Marinagarivorans cellulosilyticus: one gene and its partner. The protein of the gene in region 2 interacts with the protein of the main gene of each other region in a pairwise test. Links are inferred from orthologs where the notes say so. Each region holds a gene or a part of one and is shown on either strand. Other genes may lie near its edges.

What was found.
Region 1: the proteins of MARGE09_RS12910 (region 2) and MARGE09_RS17555 interact in binary tests that used the Escherichia coli proteins (3 or more experiments, as listed by UniProt). The link is inferred for Marinagarivorans cellulosilyticus from one-to-one orthologs.

Annotation. Positions count from the first base shown.
Region 1 is NZ_AP023086.1:4,268,479-4,271,770, forward strand. The notes cover bases 329-3,292. They hold MARGE09_RS17555 (protein phosphatase CheZ), read right to left. Parts: upstream 2,231-3,292; coding sequence 1,427-2,230; downstream 329-1,426. Other genes in these bases: MARGE09_RS17550 (chemotaxis protein CheA), read right to left, coding at 329-1,417; cheY (chemotaxis response regulator CheY), read right to left, coding at 2,270-2,653; MARGE09_RS17565 (RNA polymerase sigma factor FliA), read right to left, coding at 2,945-3,292. Outside these bases: more of MARGE09_RS17550, read right to left, coding at 1-328.
Region 2 is NZ_AP023086.1:3,216,988-3,220,374, reverse strand. The notes cover bases 79-3,137. They hold MARGE09_RS12910 (chemotaxis protein CheA), read right to left. Parts: upstream 2,774-3,137; coding sequence 383-2,773; downstream 79-382. Other genes in these bases: MARGE09_RS12905 (response regulator), read right to left, coding at 2,841-3,137; MARGE09_RS12915 (chemotaxis protein CheW), read right to left, coding at 79-373. Outside these bases: more of MARGE09_RS12915, read right to left, coding at 1-78; more of MARGE09_RS12905, read right to left, coding at 3,138-3,203; MARGE09_RS12900 (STAS domain-containing protein), read right to left, coding at 3,220-3,387. UniProt on the Escherichia coli protein: Involved in the transmission of sensory signals from the chemoreceptors to the flagellar motors. CheA is autophosphorylated; it can transfer its phosphate group to either CheB or CheY.

The DNA of each region.
Region 1 (3,292 bases), 1.1 Mb from region 2 along the record:
GCTGCATCCGCGTTTTCATGACTGCGGTTTGCAAATCGGCAGTCACTACATCAAGATTGCTAACAGCCTTTGATAAGGATTCATCATTGGCATCTAACCCTAAACGTACTAAGCGGTTGCGCACTAACACTAGCTCGCCAACCATATTCATAATGTCGTCAAGGCGTTGTGTATCAACGCGCACCGTTGCCTCGGCTGCTGGCGCGGGCGCTCCTCCGCCACCACCCCCGCCGGCAGCGGCGGCAACAGCAGCCTCTCGGGGTTTAGGTGCAGGTGCAGGAGTGCTTGGCTTAGCAGCAGCAATCGCCGTAACATTGGCGGGCGCTGCCGGTGCAGGTGTTGATGCAGGCGCTGGTGTTGGCGCAGGAGCCGGCGGCGTGCTAGCGGCAGGTGCTGCTGGTTCTGCGGGTTTTTCAGACGCTTCAGCTTTCGTCGTTTTTGCCCCGTTTACAGTAGGGCCTTTGCCAGAACCGTGTAATTGATCCAGCAAGTCTTCAAATTCACTGTCGGTAATTAAATCGCCGTTACCTTCGCTTGCGCTTGCTGCAGGCGCCGCTGGCGCTTTAGCGGCTGGGGCAGCCGGTGCTACCGAAGGCCCCTTACCCGAACCGTGCAACTGATCCAATAGCGCTTCAAATTCGTGCTCAGATATTTCGTCCGCATTGCTAGCTGCAGCAGGTTCACTGGTTGTTGCAGCTGGGGTTGGCGCAGGAGCCTCACTGGCTGGAGCTTTAGGTGCAGCGCCTGGGCCACCGCCCTTACCATGTAATTGATCTAATAGATTTTCAAATTCATCTTCAGATATTTCGTCACTACTGGCACTCGCTGGCGCACTTGTAGGTGCCGCCTCTGGTGGTTGAGTATTATCGCTAGATGGTTTTTCTGCAGGCCCATCGGCAATGGCATCTATGTATTCTTGATATTCATCGTCCGATAAATTCAAGCCTTCTTCACTAGGTGCTGCGGCGGCAGGCTCTGGCTCTGCTGGTGGCGCGGCGCTTTCTTGTGCTGCTGGCGCATTTAAATCTTCACACGAAACAAGGCGCTCTAAATGACTGACTAATTCCGGTGAAGGGTCTTGTGGTGGCCTGCGGTGCTGAACATCATCAAACTGCGAATTGACGGTATCAAGCGCCTGTAGAACGACATCCATTAATTCAGACGTTACAGGACGCTTGCCGTTGCGCAAAATATCAAACAGGTTTTCGGTTACATGGCAGCATGTCACCATGTTATTTAACTGTAAAAAGCCAGCTCCGCCTTTAACGGTATGAAAACCTCGGAAAATAGCATTGAGCAGATCTTTATCATCAGGGCGCTGTTCTAACTCGACGAGTTGCTCCGATAATTGATCAAGAATTTCACCCGCCTCGACAAGAAAGTCCTGGAGTATCTCTTCATCTTCACCAAATGACATAAATGCTCCTTAAAATCCTAAACTCGATAGCAGGTCATCAACATCATCCTGACCATTAACCACATCGTCACGCGTATCGGCGTGGATTTGCGGCCCTTCTGCTTCACACGGGAGATTGGCTTTTTTGGCAGCCACTGGGTCTGTATCTCGAGATATGCCCGTTACGGCCTCAACCTTACCGGCTATGCGCATTAGGTTAACCAATTCATTTTCAACATCAGTAACAAGGCCAATAACTTTTTTCAAAACTTGACCGGTTAGATCTTGAAAACCTTGCTCCAATATAATGGCTTGTAAGTTTTCATTAAGCTCGTCTGCGCCCAATGTCATTTGCAATAAAAAGCCATCGATGCGCGAATAAAGTTCGGCAAACTCTTCTTTGCTAACTTCTCTACGTCGCAACTTATCCCATTCGTCTTTTAGGGTTTTGGCTTCTCGGCCTAAATTAAGAGCGATGGGTGCCGCTGTTTCTACCCGGTCCATGGTTTTTTCGGCAGCGTCCTGCGTCATATTTATAACGTAATGCAAGCGGTCTGAAGCATCGCGGATTTCACTATCTGCCACTTCAGCATTAGTAGCTGCGCCATTTGTTTCGGAGTCGACATTAAAATTAACAATCGCGCTGTGCAATGCACGTGTTAACTGGCCAACCGAGTTAAACAAATGTTCATCCCGGGAATCCATAATGGAACGAATAACCGCAGAGGCTTCTTCGTAATCATTTTTTTGTAGCTGCTCAACAAGCATCGCAGACCGGTCTTTTAATTCACCGAGAAAGCGTTCGTTGTGATGCCAGTTATCTGTTGGGTCCATAATTTACGCCTTACAAGCAATAGATGCTAACCCTGCGGATTAGCCCACGCGTTCAAAGATTTTATCGATTTTTTCTTTGAGCACTTGCGCGGTAAACGGCTTAACGACATAGCCATTTACGCCAGCTTGTGCAGCTTCAATAATTTGATCGCGTTTAGCTTCGGCCGTTACCATTAATACCGGTAAGGTCACCAACCGCTCGTCGGCGCGCACCTGCTTTAGCAGCTCGATACCCGTCATGCCCGGCATATTCCAATCCGTGACGAGAAAATCAAAATCGCCACTTTTTAGCATTGGCAACGCCGTTGCTCCATCGTCCGCTTCCTGCGTATTGGTGAAGCCTAAGTCCCTAAGAAGATTTTTAATAATCCTACGCATTGTTGAAAAATCATCAACGATTAGGATTTTCATATTCTTGTCCAATGCAACCTCCGCAAACGGAATACCCTGAGTTTGAATTAACGGTTGGAGCTTCTAACTATTGCCACCACAAACATCCAGTTAACAATAACTAAAAGCGAGAAATCCGTGTTAAGTAACCATAAGTCTAGCTCGTCAACTGCAGCTAGCCAGTTTTCGTTGTAATTTAGTCGAGGGGAAATAAAAGTCGTACAAAACACCCCTGTGAATGCCGTCTGGCGGGCCGCAAAGGTAGCGCGAATAAAGCACTAGAAGCGCGAGAAAACAGCGATATTGACCTGCTAAAAAGAAGGGCTAACGCTGCCAGCCAGTCATGCGCGAACGAATGCGCATAGCCGTTTGGCTTAATATTTGGCTAACGCGCGATTCGCTAACACCCAGCACTTCGCCAATTTCTTTTAGGTTTAGCTCTTGTTCGTAATACAGGCTAAGCACCATTTGCTCACGCTCTTTTAAACCCGATATTACTTGGGTTAGCGCTACCTTCATGGCTTGCTTTTGAGCTGTATCGGCGGGGTTTTGGTGTTGTCTAGAATCTTCTGAGGTGAGTAATTCGTCGCCTTCTTCGTCAAAGGTGTCTTCGTAACTAAAGAGCTTAGTGCTGGCGCAATCTTGCGCCATGCTGTGATATTCATCGAGGGT
Region 2 (3,387 bases):
TGCGCATATCACTGCGCGATAAGGTATAGACATCCGATACGGCATCTACCACAATACCCATGACCCTAGCGCCTTCTTGTGTTCGCACTTTTAGGACAATCACAACAGTTACAGCGCTGTACTCAATGCCATCTAGGCCAAAGCACTGACGCAAATCGACTATAGGCACAATGGTGCCACGAAGATTTATTACGCCTTTTATCTGCGAGGGAGCATTAGGTAATGGCGTGGTTGGTTCCCAGCCTCTAATCTCTTGTACGCATAAAATATCTACGCCATACTCTTCATCGTTCATAATAAATGTAAGGTATTGCCCAGAAGGTGCAGCATCTGATTGCCCATCAATACCTGATTCTATTTTTTCAGCTTGCATACGATTACCCTATGCCGATTTCCGTAAAGAATTTTGTAATACGAGTTGATCAGCGCCTGCCAATCTAACAACACCAGGCACATCGATAATCAGCGCAACCCGACCATCACCCAAAATGGTTGCCCCCGAAATACCTTCTATACGCTGATAGTTTTGCTCTAGGCTTTTAATAACAACCTGCTGTTGCGCCATAAGCTCATCCACTAGCATTCCAACTTTAAAGCCATCACATTCAACAACCACCATGAGTGAATTGTTGCAATCAACAATTTTTTCGTTACCAAAAGCTTCGGATAAATCCACAATAGGAACATATTCATCGCGCAATTTAAAAACACTGCAGCCGCCGGCAATATGGTTAACAAGCTCTTCGCGATACTGCATAGACTCCACAATGGACACCAACGGGAAGATGTAAGTATCGGCCCCTACGCGCACTAATTGGCCATCCAAAATAGCGAGCGTTAGCGGTAAACTAATGCGAATTTTAGTGCCCTCACCTTTTTTGGATTGTATTTCCACAACACCGTTGAGCGCTTGAATATTGCGTTTAACAACATCCATCCCGACCCCGCGGCCAGATAAATCACTCACTTGTTGCGCAGTAGAAAATCCAGGCTGAAAGATAAGGTCAAAGATTTGTTCATCACTAAAAGTAGCGGCATCCGTTTCATTGACTAAACCGCGCTCGATACCCTTCGCGGCTATTTGCGCCCTATCTAGGCCGCGACCATCATCAATAATTTCGATAACAACGTTGCCACCTTGGTGGTAAGCGTTCAGCGTTACCGTACCCGTTTCGGGCTTGCCATTCGCTATGCGGTCTGCCGAGGTTTCAATACCGTGATCAACAGAATTGCGAACCAAATGCACCAATGGGTCGCCTATTTTTTCCATCACGGTTTTATCAAGTTCGGTATTTTCGCCTTGTAAAATGAGGTCTATTTTTTTATCGAGCGTTTGACCTAAATCGCGCACCATGCGTGGGAAGCGACTAAATACAAAGCTAATTGGCAGCATCCGTATACGCATAACACTTTCTTGTAACTCACGCGTATTTTGTTCTAACTGGCTTAAACCTTCGATAAGCTTAGGCAAACTTTGAATATCAAAATCTGACCCTAACTGCCCCAACATCGACTGTGTAATCACTAGCTCGCCAACCATGTTAATCAGGCTGTCGATCTTATCGATACCCACTCGAATAGACGATGATTCCGACGAAGCTTTCTTTTGTACCGGCTTTGCGGCAGCCTTATCAATAGTTGGCGCGGGGCTATTTGAGGCTGGCGAATCGGAAGGTAATGGTTTTTCTGGTTCGAGGGCTGTAACTGCCTCAGGTGTTGAAATGGATGCTATAGGTTCTGCTGTGGTAGGAGCAGGCAGTGCACTCGAATTAACAGCTTCTATATGAATGTCGCCCTCACCTGTGACCCATTCAAAAACTTCGTCTATTTCACTTTTGCTGGTTGGCCCTAACAGCTCTATATCCCAAGATATATAACACTTTTCGCTATCCATCAATTTAAACGAGGGCAGCTGCGATGCATTAAGCGTACACGTGACCATTTCACCCAAGTGAGACAGCTCGTTCAGTATTCGCAATGGGTCATTGCCCGTCTGAAATAAGTGCGGATATGGCGCAAAGTGAATACGCCAACGATGTTCAGAAGCACCAGAATCGGCGAGATTATTTTCGCTAGAGCTAATCACAAGCTCGCAATCATCTTCAACCCACTCAAAAACCTCGCGAATAGCAAGCTCTGTAATGCCTTCACCTTCTATATCAACCTTCCAGTGAAAACAACAATCTTCAGCAACAAAGCGATCGAGGCTAGGAATATCCCCTAACAGCTCTATTGACGAATTTTGTGCTAATTCGCATAAATCACGAATTAAACGCAATGGGTCGTTGCCTGTTCTAATAATGCTAGGTTCAGGCTTAAATATAATCTCCCAGCAACCCGCATGCTCGCCAGCACAATCTTGCTCGCTATTTTCAACGGTATTGCTTTCACCTAAAACCGCTTCCAGTGCAGCTTGTATTTCTATAGCCGCTGGCGTGTACTCATTGCGCTCGTCCTGAATTAAAGACAGCATTTCACGCATACAATCAACTGAACGCAACAACAAGTTAACTTGCTCTGTTGTCAATCCGCGAGAGCCCGACCTAACTTCGTCTAGTAATGTTTCTAAAACATGCGTAAAGCTAGCCAGCGCACTAAAACCAAATGTACCGCCGCCGCCTTTAATAGAATGCGCACTGCGAAAAATCGTATTGATGACCTCGTCATCAATGGATTCCACGTCGAGATCCATCAGCGCAGATTCCATAGCATCTAAGCCTTCTACGCTTTCTTCAATGAATACCTGATGGAACTGTTTTAAATCGACAGCCATTACACTTACCTTAGTTTTAGTGCTGTTAGAGCATTATATTCAACAGCATATTTAACGACTTAAGCTTTTATAAAACCTTACCAATCGTTGCTAACAACTGGTCGGGGTTAAAGGGTTTTACAATCCACCCTGTTGCCCCAGCAGCTTTGCCTTCCATTTTTTTGTCGGCACTGGATTCTGTGGTCAACATTAAAATCGGTGTGAATTTATAGGGCGCTAAGGTACGCAGTTCTTTAATTAAAGAAATGCCATCCATATTGGGCATATTAATATCCGAAATAACGAGATCGACTCCCGATTCCTGATTAGCCAGTTTTAATGCTTCCACCCCATCCGACGCTTCAATCACATCATGACCAGCACCTTTTAATGTAAATGAAACCATCTGTCGCATTGATGCAGAATCATCCACGGCGATTATTCGTGCCATACCCTATCTCCACACGTTATTGAATATCTAATTTTGTATGCATGCCAAGTAAGCGAGCGCCACCGACAAGAACGTCCGAAGGCTCATCCCAGACCCAAGATATTTGCCTTTCTTTGGCCGCCTCCTTGGCCACCAGCAGCAGTTGCAAACCAGCGGTATCAACCCGGCGCACATCCTTTGCGTG